Regions from separate parts of the Paenibacillus macerans genome, predicted to be linked through region 1. Evidence: riboswitches for the same ligand, from Rfam matches in the RefSeq annotation. Region 1 holds a riboswitch; the other holds the start of a gene.
The links. Region 1 has a riboswitch for cyclic di-GMP ahead of DYE26_RS24095 (transglutaminase-like domain-containing protein). Riboswitches for the same ligand answer to the same signal wherever they lie in the genome.

Region 1 (5,662 bases):
AAAGAAGAACTTGCCGTCGACATACCATTTAATGTTGTCCTCTTCCCAGACTACGGAATATACGTGAAAATCATTGGCGATGGTTTGCCCTTCCGGGAAATGATATTCGCCGGAGACATGGGTATTCGCCGGCCATTGTCCGCCAAAGTGGATAGCGCCGCTGGACGTGCCGGGCAACCGTCCTCTCGCTTCCATCACATCAATTTCGCCGGATGCGGCCCACGAACCGTAGACATTATCTTGCGGAAGCATCCAGAAGGCCGGCCAGATGCCATTTCCTGCAGGCAGCTTGGCGCGAAAATCCACTCTGCCGTATTTGAGCGAAAAATGATCTTTGGTATTGATTTTCCCGGAGGAGTATTGTGCATACCGGCTAGGATCCTGCGGGAAGGATTTGGGCTCGTTTAAGGCCCGGATGTTTAACTTTCCGTCCTGGATAAATACATTTTGCGTACTGTTTGTATAGTGCTGCAGTTCCGCATTGCCCCAACCCCAGGTACCGGGATCGTCATTGAGATAGTAACCCAGTTCATAGTTCCATTTGCTCGTATCCAGCTTATTTTCGCTAAATTCATCCTGCCAGATGAGCTCCATGCCCTCAATGGCCGGGTTGCTTGGCGTTCCGACAGAAATATCCTCGCCATCGGTTACATCCGGACGGGGAGCGTTCGGGTTTCCGATAAAGGTGTAGTAGACGAAATTATCACCGACATTTCCGCCCGCCTGCCCGTTTAATGGATAGCCGATGCGGATCTGCAGATCTTCCTGGATGGGCTGGAACCATAGCCCGTAGATGTGGTCGACCCAATACCCCCACTGATTGGCGGCGGACATGTTATTGTAACCGTTGGCGGAGTATACAAATCCGCTCTGACCGGAATCCCCTAAATTGACCCATTGCCCACCCATGTTAATCTGGTATACGAAATTTCCAAGCTCATCGGCTACCGGCGCGTTTCCATCAATCTTAGGCAGCGGCACACCGATCGCACCGCTTTCATTGGCCGTGAAGGTCGTTCCGTCGTAGGGAGTAATGACATAAGAATTTCTTACGGGTTCATTAAAGATAATGGTATAAATGACGTTAACCAAAGAGGTTTTCGATTCTAATTTGACGTTGATCGACTCCGTGACGTTAAACCAGTAGCCGCCGCCTCCATCGGTGAAATGGCCGAAGTTTTTATCGTAGATCCAGCCGCTGGCCGCATTGTTGTCAATATCGATCCATGCACTGCTGTTTACAGGTTTTACGTACACTTTCAAATCATCGGCCACAGCTGCAAAGGGGATTGCCGGATCATTGTTGAAAACCGGATAGGTAAAGCCGGCGCCGCCCGTAGTATCCGCCGTAATTTGCGGCCCTTGTGTAGGCGTCATCGCCGTAATGGTGGTTTTGTTGATGTTTTGAAACACAAGAGTGTAATCCAGCGTAACCCCATTCGCTTTGGAGTACAGTTGAATTTCGGTTGTCGCGGAAAGAGTGAACCAATAACCGTTAAAGCCGCTGTCGCTCCAGTGGCCCCAGTTTTGGTTGTAGACAAAGCTGCCGGCACTGTCAATATCGACCCAACTGCCGCCCACTTTCACATTAACGCCCAAGTCTTGGATCACATCATTCCAGGTGGCGGAGCCTCCATTGAATTTAGGCATCACAAATCCGTAACTGGCTTGTCCAACCCCTGATTTTGTGATGACAGGTCCGTCCGACGCTGAAAAATAATCCATAGAGGTGATAGTGGCCGTTCCCGCTCCTTCAGCGGCCTGAACCGGCGAAGTTGATAGCAGGCTGACGCTGGCCATCATAACTAGCGCCAGGAACAAACTGAAAACTTTTTGCTTCATAAATACCCTCCCTTAATCAATAGTGGATTCTCCTATCCCATACACGGTCAGGAAAATACTAACATTATAGTACATTTTTATTCTATCGAATGTGATCACCGGATGAACAGGTGCTATTTTTTTGGTGGGGTCCTATTTTTTCGGGTGAGTTCGAGTGAGTTCGGGGGAGGAATGATAGTTCGACAAAATTCCAAATTTTCTCTTGATGGTATTCCATATATTTGATATGATAGATTCACAAAAGCTGATCACGATAACGGCAAACTTGTCGAAAGATAAGGACGCAAAGCTACAGGGCCTTCTTGACGAACGTCAATGGCAGCCAGCTACCGAACGAAGATGCTTTTTTGTTTTTTTGGAGAAGATGTATCAGTATCTGTGAAACTCTATTACGAAAATAGCAAACTTGTCGAAAGACAGGGACGCAAAGCCACAGGGCCTTCTTGACGAAACGTCAATGGCAGCCTGGCCGCCGAAGGGAGTTTGCAGTATGCGCAACATTGTGTTCGCTATTGTAGGGCTTTTTGCGTTATTGATGTGGGCTCCGGATGTACAAGCTGCCCCGTCCGAAGATTGGTTGGGTTTGGAGCAGTTGGACCGTGGCGCCGTCGTCATTCGTTATGATGCGGAAGCCGGGGCCAAAACGAAGCTCATGATCGCAAAAGGTAATGACAAATATACCTATGTCCTTTCGCCGGATAAGCGGCAGGAAGTATTTCCGCTCCAGATGGGCAATGGTGAATATAAGGTTACCGTTCTGGAACAAGTCAGCGGTACCAAATACAAAATCGTTCAGGAAGCGGCCGTTACACTTCAACTTGCGGATGACAGCAAAGTGTTTTTGAACTCTGTGCAAAATGTCGATTGGAGCGATAGGGATCAGGCAGCCCAGCTTGCGAAGAAGCTTGCCCAATCCGCTCCGTCCGACGAGAAGAAAGTGCACGCTATTTATGAATATATTGTCGGGACGATCCGGTACGATCATACTCTGGCAGCCAGCGAATTGACGGACTACCTTCCCGATAGCAACCGCACGTTGGCAGGGCGGAAAGGGATGTGTTACGACTATGCCTCCTTGTTCGCTTCCATGTTGCGGAGTATCGGAATTCCGGCCAAGCTTGTTATGGGAACTTCGGAATACGTTGATGTTTACCACGCTTGGAATGAAGTTTATTTGAACGGACAATGGGTAACCATTGATACAACTGTCGATGCGGGCTGGAAGAGCAGTGAGACAGGGGTCAACATGATTAAAGACGCCTCGCGTTATTCCCCGGTGAAATACTATTGATTTTTACGAAATAAACATAGGCTTTGGACGATATGTCCAAGGCTTATTTGGCGTTGTTGAGAAATTGTATAGTATTGGCATATATAATGGCGGAAGCCCATTTGGTTCTGAAGAAAATACAGGCACAATTCATCGTGCGCCAATAAAGATCAGCGGAGGTGATGGACTGAAAATTACCCTATCGACATGTTGTCCGATGGATGCATGGCCCGAATTGCGCACGGAAGGCGGATCGGAACCGAATATAATGAGGGTGATGTAGAGACAGAGGGAGAGATTACGAGGAAAAAGGTTTGTGGAATCGTTGTGGCATTGCTGTTGCTGATGCAGACGCTGTATGGCGCATCCGTTTGGACGGCGAACGCAGCGGCCGGCGTGCAAGAATCAACGGGCAGCGCGCAAGAATCCGTGACGGATAGCGTATATGACCGGCCGGCGCCAGTCGCCAGGCCAGTCGCCAGGCCAGTCGCCAGTGCGGAGAGTATTTTAACCAAAGTCGTGTTAACCGATTTAAACGGTACCGTGATTGATGCGGTGTATAATCCCGATAGCAGTTTGGACGTCGGCGCGGCCGTCAACCTCAGCTATGAATGGGAGCTTCCAAACGGACACGGCTACAAGAATGGAGATACATTCAGCTTCGAGCTGCCGCGGCAGTTTGAAATTTTTACGGATATTGATGCCCCGCTTCTTGCCGATCAAGGGAAAGTCGGCCGGTTTACGGTCGATCTGAACGGGAAAGTTGTGATGACCTTCAATGATTACGTGGAGAGTCATTCCAACATCGCCGGCAAGCTGGAAATTCGTACGGAATTTAAGAAGGAAGTCCTTAAAGGCAGTACGGAAGTCGTTATTGCCATTCCAGTAAAAAGCGGAGTGCAGACCGCTATCGTGAATCTGAAGCCGAAGGGCGGAAAGCTGATCGAAAAGCAAGGGAAAGCGATCGGCAAAGATCGGATCGATTGGACGGTTCAAGTTAACAAGTCGCTGGAAAAAATCAAGCACGCGGTGATCACTGACGCACTGCCTGAAGGTTTGGAGCTTATTGCTGACTCTGTGGAGGTTTACCGTTTGCAAGTTAACGGTGACGGATCGGCGGCCCTTGGCGACAAGGTAGATTCCGGCAAATATAAGGTCGAAACGAACGGTGGCGCGAAACTGGAGCTTGCGTTCCAGGATGAGACGATCGGCAAGGCTTATGAGATTCGCTTTTCGACGAAGCTTACCGGTGAGCAGTCGCGCTTTGAAAACACCGCTGTCTTGTCCGGCGACGGAACGGAAGATGCCAAATCGACCGCTACGGTAACGGTAAACCGCGGCCAATTTTTGGATAAATCGTTTAGCGTGGATAACAGCACCGGAATCATCACTTGGACTGTGAAATACAATTTCAATGAAAAGAAGATTCCAAAAGAGAAAGCGGTCATCACGGATGAATTCAGCGAAATTCATACATGGATTGCCGATTCGCTGAAGGTGTACAACGGGGATTCGAAGGCTGATAAAGATCTGGTTGCCAAGGATGAATACACCGCCGAATCGGCGGGTAAGAACGGATTCAGCCTTCAATTCGAGAAGGATATCGATTCGCCTTATACGATCGTTTACCAGACGAAGCCGGTCGATCGGACGATCGCCGACGGGAAGCAGGTGAAGAACAAAGTCGTGTCGGGTGATGCGTCCAAGGAAGTGACCACCCCGGCCCAAGGAAGCCGCGCTCTGGTGAAAGGCGTACAGAACATCGATTTTGCCGGCAAAACGGCGAAATGGCTGATTACGGTCAACGGCGATAAACGGCCGGACGGCGGCAAGTACAGCATGAAGGATGTAGTCATTACGGATACGTTCCCGCAGGGCGGTCTTGAATTCGTTCCGGATTCCATGATCGTAAAAGCGGATGGGAAGCTCGTTCCTAAAAGCGATTATAAGGTTGAGTACGACAATGTACGCAGCGGCTTTGTCATCAAGTTCCTGAAGACCATTGACACCACGTATACGATCGAGTATGAAACGAAGTTTAACATCGGCTGGCTGAAGGAGCGAAAGCTCGATTTTAAGAACAGAGCTGTCATGACGTGGACCGAGGACGGCGAGAAGAAAGGGCCGATCCAACGGGAAGCCGCCTTCTCCTCCGACGATTATACGAAAAACAATGGCGGTAAAGACGGCAGCTACGATCCTGTCAACAAAGAGATCACGTGGAACATTAAGATGAATTACAATCTCGATCCGCTTGACAAAGCCATCGTAACGGATGTTCTGAAGCAGGAGCAGAAGTTTGTTCCGAATTCGGTAAAGGTGTATGCGATGGAGCTGACGGGGGGACGCAATGGCGTTAAGAAGGGCGCTGAAGTTTCGGCTGCTCAATACGAGGTGACGGAACCGTCCGAAGCGAACGGAAACAAACTGACCGTTCAATTTAAGAACAAGATCGCATCGGCCTATTGGATCGAGTTCAAAACATCGCTGCAGGACACGTTGATTGTCAAGACGATGGATAATACCGCTGAGCTGTGGAACGGCAGCGAT
Region 2 (5,662 bases), 1.9 Mb from region 1:
TTGTACTCCTCTTCCGTCAGCAGCAGATGGTTCAGCTTCACCCGGGCGCCCGGTTTACTTTTTGTTGGCAACGGTATCCCTCCTTTTTCTGCTCATGCCTTATAAGCACGGTATATTCATTATTTGTCAGCGACTGGCTTGTTATGTTTGGTAAATCATCCATAGCGGCAAGCGGCGAACAAAACAAAACCCGCCAAAGATCGCTCTGGCGGGTTCGGGACACCGGGTTTTGGGTAAAACAATTAGCGTCAAACAACGGAACTGGCGTCCAAGGCGTCCTATTTGTTTTTAAAGGTACAAAAGAATGATGACCAGCAGAATAAAGAGAAGACAGATCAACAGCCAATCCATGGAGCGGAGTTCCATTTTTTTGCCTCCCTTATTTGGCCCCTTGCTTGCTAAAGTATATGCGCCGCCGCGAATTTGGTGCTTGGCCCGGCGGCAAAAGAACAGGCCTTTTCAGGCGCATGGACAATCGGAACAAGGTGGTTCATACTAAATGTAGAAAGCGTATGGCCTTGCCATTTGCAGGAAAAAAAGGAGAGAAACAAGATGAATGAAAAAACGCAGCAGCTGTTTAAACAGCTGACCGAATTTCCGGCGGCCCCCGGGTTTGAGCGGGAGCTGCGCGCCTTGGTGAAGGAGAAAATGTCCGCTTTTACGCAGGAGTTCGTTCAAGACCGGCTCGGCAGTTTGTTTGGGGTACTGCGCGGCGATGAGCAGGGACCGCGGGTCATGGTCGCCGGGCATTTTGACGAGGTAGGCTTCATCACGACCGGCATTAGCGATAACGGTATGGTGTCTTTTCAGCCGCTCGGGGGCTGGTGGAGCCAGGCGGTATTGGCGCAGCGCCTGCAGATCGTTACGCCGAAAGGGAAGATCGTCGGCGTGGTCGGATCGACGCCTCCCCATCTGCTCGATGAAGCGCAGCGCGGCAAACCGGTCGACCTGAAAGCGATGTACCTGGATATCGGCGCCGACAGCCGCGAGGAAGCGGAAGCGGCCGGCGTGCAGATCGGGCAGCAGATTTTGCCGATCTGTGAATTTACTCCGCTCGTCAACCCGAAAAAAATCATGGCCAAAGCCTGGGACAACCGGTACGGCGTCGGTTTGGCGATCGAGCTGCTGGAAGCTTTGCATGGGGAAAAACTGCCCAACGTGTTGTACTGCGGAGCCAATGTGCAGGAGGAGCTGGGCACGCGGGGAGCGCGCACGGCGGCCAATTTGATCCAGCCGGACATCTTCTTTGCGCTGGACGCCAGCGCCGCAAACGATATGACCGGCGACAAACGGGCCTTCGGCAAGCTGGGCGAAGGCGCTTTGCTGCGGGTGTTCGACCCGACGATGCTGACGCATCGGGGGCTGGTCGAGTATATCCGGGACACGGCCGATACGCACCGCATCAAATACCAATATTTTGTATCCACAGGCGGAACCGACGCCGGTCCGGTTCATTTGAGCGGCATCGGCGTGCCTTCGGGCGTGATCGGCATCTGCTCGCGTTATATCCACACCTCGTCGTCCATCATCCATACCGACGACTACGCGGCCGCCAAGGAGCTGCTGATCCGGCTCGTCAAAGGGCTCGACCGCACAACGCTGGCTACCATTCTGGAGCGGAGCTGACCAAACGGCGGGGGCGCTGCTTTAATTAACGCCTGGATGGCAGGCTAACTCCTTGTTTAGCTTGACCGTCCGGCGGTTTTATTTTCGCTTAAGCAAGCCCGGTGAGCTCTCCCGCTGGATCCTGGCGACGGACCGAGACGCCTTTATTTCGGCGAAATCGCCGGCTTTCAGAATCTAACGGACACCGGACGACCTTACTCGGCACTAGCGTTGCATTAATTCTCTAGCCACAACTAATCTAACGGTTGCCACAACCGCTATTCGCTCAAAAAACGTTGATTTCAAATTGTAACGGTTGCCATAGCGCTTATTTCACTGAAATCCGGCTCATTTTGCTTAGATTCAGGCATATAACGCTTCTCACAACCGTTAAAATTTTGAACAGGGCTTTTTTCGTCAAATAGCCGCTATTACAACCGTTAGATTTTCTGCGAACCCAATTTTGCTTCGAACACCTAAGCCTTTCCAGGAAAACTGAACCCAGCCGTATGCGATAGGTCGCCATCAATACCTTGAATCTAAAATAGGATATATAGTACATTATTCCTATTAGACCCATATTTTACCTTCTTTTTCTAGAGCCAAAGTCATCCCCTTATAGTCCCCTATTATTGAAAATTTTTTGAATTTGCCGAAAATTTTATGAAATATCAGGGCCCGCTTTCCGATATAAGTAATATATTCCTAATCTGTGGGAGCGCCGCGACTTCACTCTCCCATCATTCACAACCAAATACAAGGAATAGGATGTAAATCGCAAACCTGGCCGAAAGGCAGGGACGCAAAGCCACGGATCTAAAATTCTTAACGGAATCATGACCGCCGGGATGCCAACCTTATGCCGAATCATGGCTTGTTGGCCGCCGGACTTTCTTCGCGAAAGTCTTTTTTTGGTTTCAATTAGGGCTTGGGGCCAGGTTAAAACGTCGCGGCGAAGCTTCGGACAAGGAAGGAGGGGACCTGCTTCTAAAAAAGTTAAAACGGCGAAACACGGAAAACGGCAGCTGCTAAGGGTATTAGAGTGACAGCAAAGGAGTAAGTAACTTGAAATTATCCCATTTCGGTAAAGGCTTAGCCCGCAAGTTGTTGTTGCTGATTGCCGGACCGCTTGCGGTGCTGGCGATCGTGCTCGTTCTGATCTTCTGTCTGCTTGGACTGATGAACGTCTGGGCCGCCGCGCTGATGATCGCCCTGTTTGCCTTGATCGGCGCGGGGGAGGCCGTGCTGATTGCCGGGCTGCTCGACAAATCGTTCCAAAAAATGGCCGAGCGGACCAAAGCCATGACGGAAGGCGATTTAGCCTTCGACGGCGACGTCCAGGTGATGGACGAATTCAGCGAACTGGCCGGCCACCTGAAGCTGATCGGCGCCCAATTAAGGGAAGCGGCCGGGCAAATGCAGGACATGTCGGCCAAGGTAGCCGATACGTCGCGGGACTTGACGGGCAATATGGAGTTTTGCAACGACCTCGTTGTAGGGGTCACGGAATCGATCAAAATGATTTCCGAAGGTAGCGAGCAGCTCGTCGAAAGTGCACGGAACAACCATTTGATGCTTGAAGAAGTCGGAAAAGGCATGGAGCACATCGCCCTGTCAGCGCAAGGTGTGGCGGAGGAAGCGACCGAGGCCGCGGCTCAGGCGAATGCGGGCAATGAAGGCATCGACCGCCTGGTTGACCAAATGAGCAAAATTTACGAAACCACGGTCGCTTCGTCGCAAACCGTAAACCAACTCGGCGAGCGGACGGAAGAAATCGACAAGGTCACTCTGCTGATCTCGGAAATTTCCAGTCAAATCAATTTGCTGGCATTAAACGCGGCTATCGAGGCCGCAAGAGCGGGCGAATACGGCAAAGGGTTCGCAGTGGTCGCGGGCGAAATCCGCAAGCTTGCCGAGCAATCGGCGGCATCGGCCAAGGACATCGCCGAGATGGCCGGCCATATCCGCACAGGCTCCGATCAATCGATCGAAGCGATGAAACGGGTCATGGCCGAGGTCGAGACCGGAAGCGTCCTCGTTACCTCCGCCGGCGATTCGTTCCAGCAAATCGTGCATTTGGCCGAGCAGGTGTCCACCCGGGTTCAGGAAGTTTCCGCGGTGACGCAGCAGATCAGCGCAAGCACGGAACAAATCATGGACTCCGTAAGACAGACGCTCGAGATTACCGAGGTCAATCTGGCCGGGACCAAGGAGATCATGGCTTGCTCGGAAGAACAGTTGACCGCCATGGAAGAAACGCTCGAATCTTCCAAGCAGCTCGAGACGGAAGCCGAAAAACTGAAGTCCCTATTAAACAGATACTCAATCTAGCAAGCGAGGAGGATGGACATGGAACGATTAGCTTTGCTGTTTGAAGCGCTGGAACGCCTGACCGGCGTGGCCGATATCGCCTATCACGAAATCAGGGAAGGCCGCTTGAACCCGGTGTTGAAAACGAAAACGGATCACCTTGGCGTGGAGCGGTGGAAAAGCGTACATGCGCAAAATCCGGTCTATATCGAACATGACCGCCTGCTTCGCGAACTGATGGCCCATCCCCAAACGGCGGCAGTGGTCCAGGACGTCAAAAACGATCCCAGGTCGGCCGATGAGTTTTTTCTGTTCGGGATCGACAGCATCATGGTTATTCCCGTCATGCAGGACGGCGCGGTACAGGGGATTGTCGTTGTCGCCTCGATAGGCAAGCTGCATTTTTTCTCCGCCGAGGAGATCGAACGTGCGGAAGCACTGGTGAACGAATACAGAGATGCGTTTCAACACTAGGATAAGGAGATATCCGGAATATGAACATAGCCGAAGCCATACTCAAGTATTTGAAGGAAACCGGAGTGGATTGTATTTTTGGGATTCCGGCAGGAATCATCGGTCCGATTTACGATGCGTTGATCGATGTCGATATGAAGCCGATCATTACGAAAAATGAAGCTGGAGCGGCTTATATGGCGGCGAGATATGCCAGCACCTCCGGGAAGCTGGCCGTTTGCGCCGGCGCCGGGGCGGTAGGCGTAGCGAACATGATGAACGGGATCGCCGACGCCATGCGGGCCAAAGCTCCGCTGCTCGTGATTACCGGCTACGTAAACCGGTGGCAGATCGGCAAAGGTGCCATCCAGGAGATGGACGCCCAGCATATCGTCAGACCGATCACCAAATACAGCAACACGGTCATGAACGAAACGGAAGTCATGGCCGAGCTGGACAAGGCGGTAAGGATCGCCCTTACACCTCCTTTCGGGCCAGTACATATTTCCGTGCCGATCGATGTGCAGCGGATGGAAGCGCCCCCCAGCCTTCCCGCCGCCCCGGATCCCGCGCTGCTTCAGCGGATTCCGTTCGATCCGGCGGAGTTGGACCGGGCGGCTGCCCTGCTGAACGAAGCGGAGCATGGACTCATCATGGTCGGACGCGGCGGGCGCGCCGCAGCCGAAGAGATTATGCGCCTTAGCGAGCGGCTGCAGTGGCCCATCATTACGACGCCGTCGGCAAAAGGAATCATCCCCGCCGACTTCCCCCTTAACCTGGGGAATTACGGGTTTTCCAGCACCGACGCGGCGTTTGAATACGTCAACGCTTCCCCGGCTTCGTGCCTGGTCATCTTGGGAACAAGCCTTGGGGAAGCCTCTACCTGCAATTTCAACGAAGCGCTTGTGGCCGGACGCAAAGTGATCCATATCGACCGCGACGGCAAAGAGCCGGGGAAGGTCTTCAAAACGGACGCGGCGGTGGTCGCCGATCTCCAGGACGCGGTCCCCTATCTTCTCCGGCAGGCTCAGCCTGCGCCAGGAGCTTTCAAAAAGCCGCTGCCGCTTAACGAACCTTATGAACTCAATCATACCGGCTTGTCGCTGCGGCTGTTTTTGGAGAAGCTGTCCAAGGTCATGCCGCGGGATACGCGTTATGTGTGCGATATCGGGGAATTCACCAACTTCGTGCTGAAGTATCTGGAAGTCCCCGCGGGCGGAGACTTTGAAATCAATCTAAACTACGGAGCGATGGGCTCGGCGATGGCCGGCGGACCGGGACTCTATCTGGCCGA

Region 2: another riboswitch for cyclic di-GMP. It lies ahead of DYE26_RS32755 (methyl-accepting chemotaxis protein); the one in region 1 lies ahead of DYE26_RS24095 (transglutaminase-like domain-containing protein).

Annotation. Positions count from the first base shown of each region.
Region 1 is NZ_UGSI01000002.1:213,015-218,676, forward strand. It holds gene DYE26_RS24090 (glycoside hydrolase family 16 protein) at 1-1,842, opposite strand, end outside; cyclic di-GMP riboswitch class I at 2,091-2,176, shown strand; cyclic di-GMP riboswitch class I at 2,232-2,319, shown strand; gene DYE26_RS24095 (transglutaminase-like domain-containing protein) at 2,333-3,133, shown strand; gene DYE26_RS24100 (collagen binding domain-containing protein) at 3,440-5,662, shown strand, end outside.
Region 2 is NZ_UGSI01000002.1:2,138,070-2,143,731, reverse strand. It holds gene spoVAC (stage V sporulation protein AC) at 1-71, opposite strand, end outside; gene DYE26_RS32760 (M42 family metallopeptidase) at 553-1,626, shown strand; cyclic di-GMP riboswitch class I at 2,372-2,461, shown strand; gene DYE26_RS32755 (methyl-accepting chemotaxis protein) at 2,671-3,936, shown strand; gene DYE26_RS32750 (GAF domain-containing protein) at 3,955-4,389, shown strand; gene DYE26_RS32745 (thiamine pyrophosphate-binding protein) at 4,410-5,662, shown strand, end outside.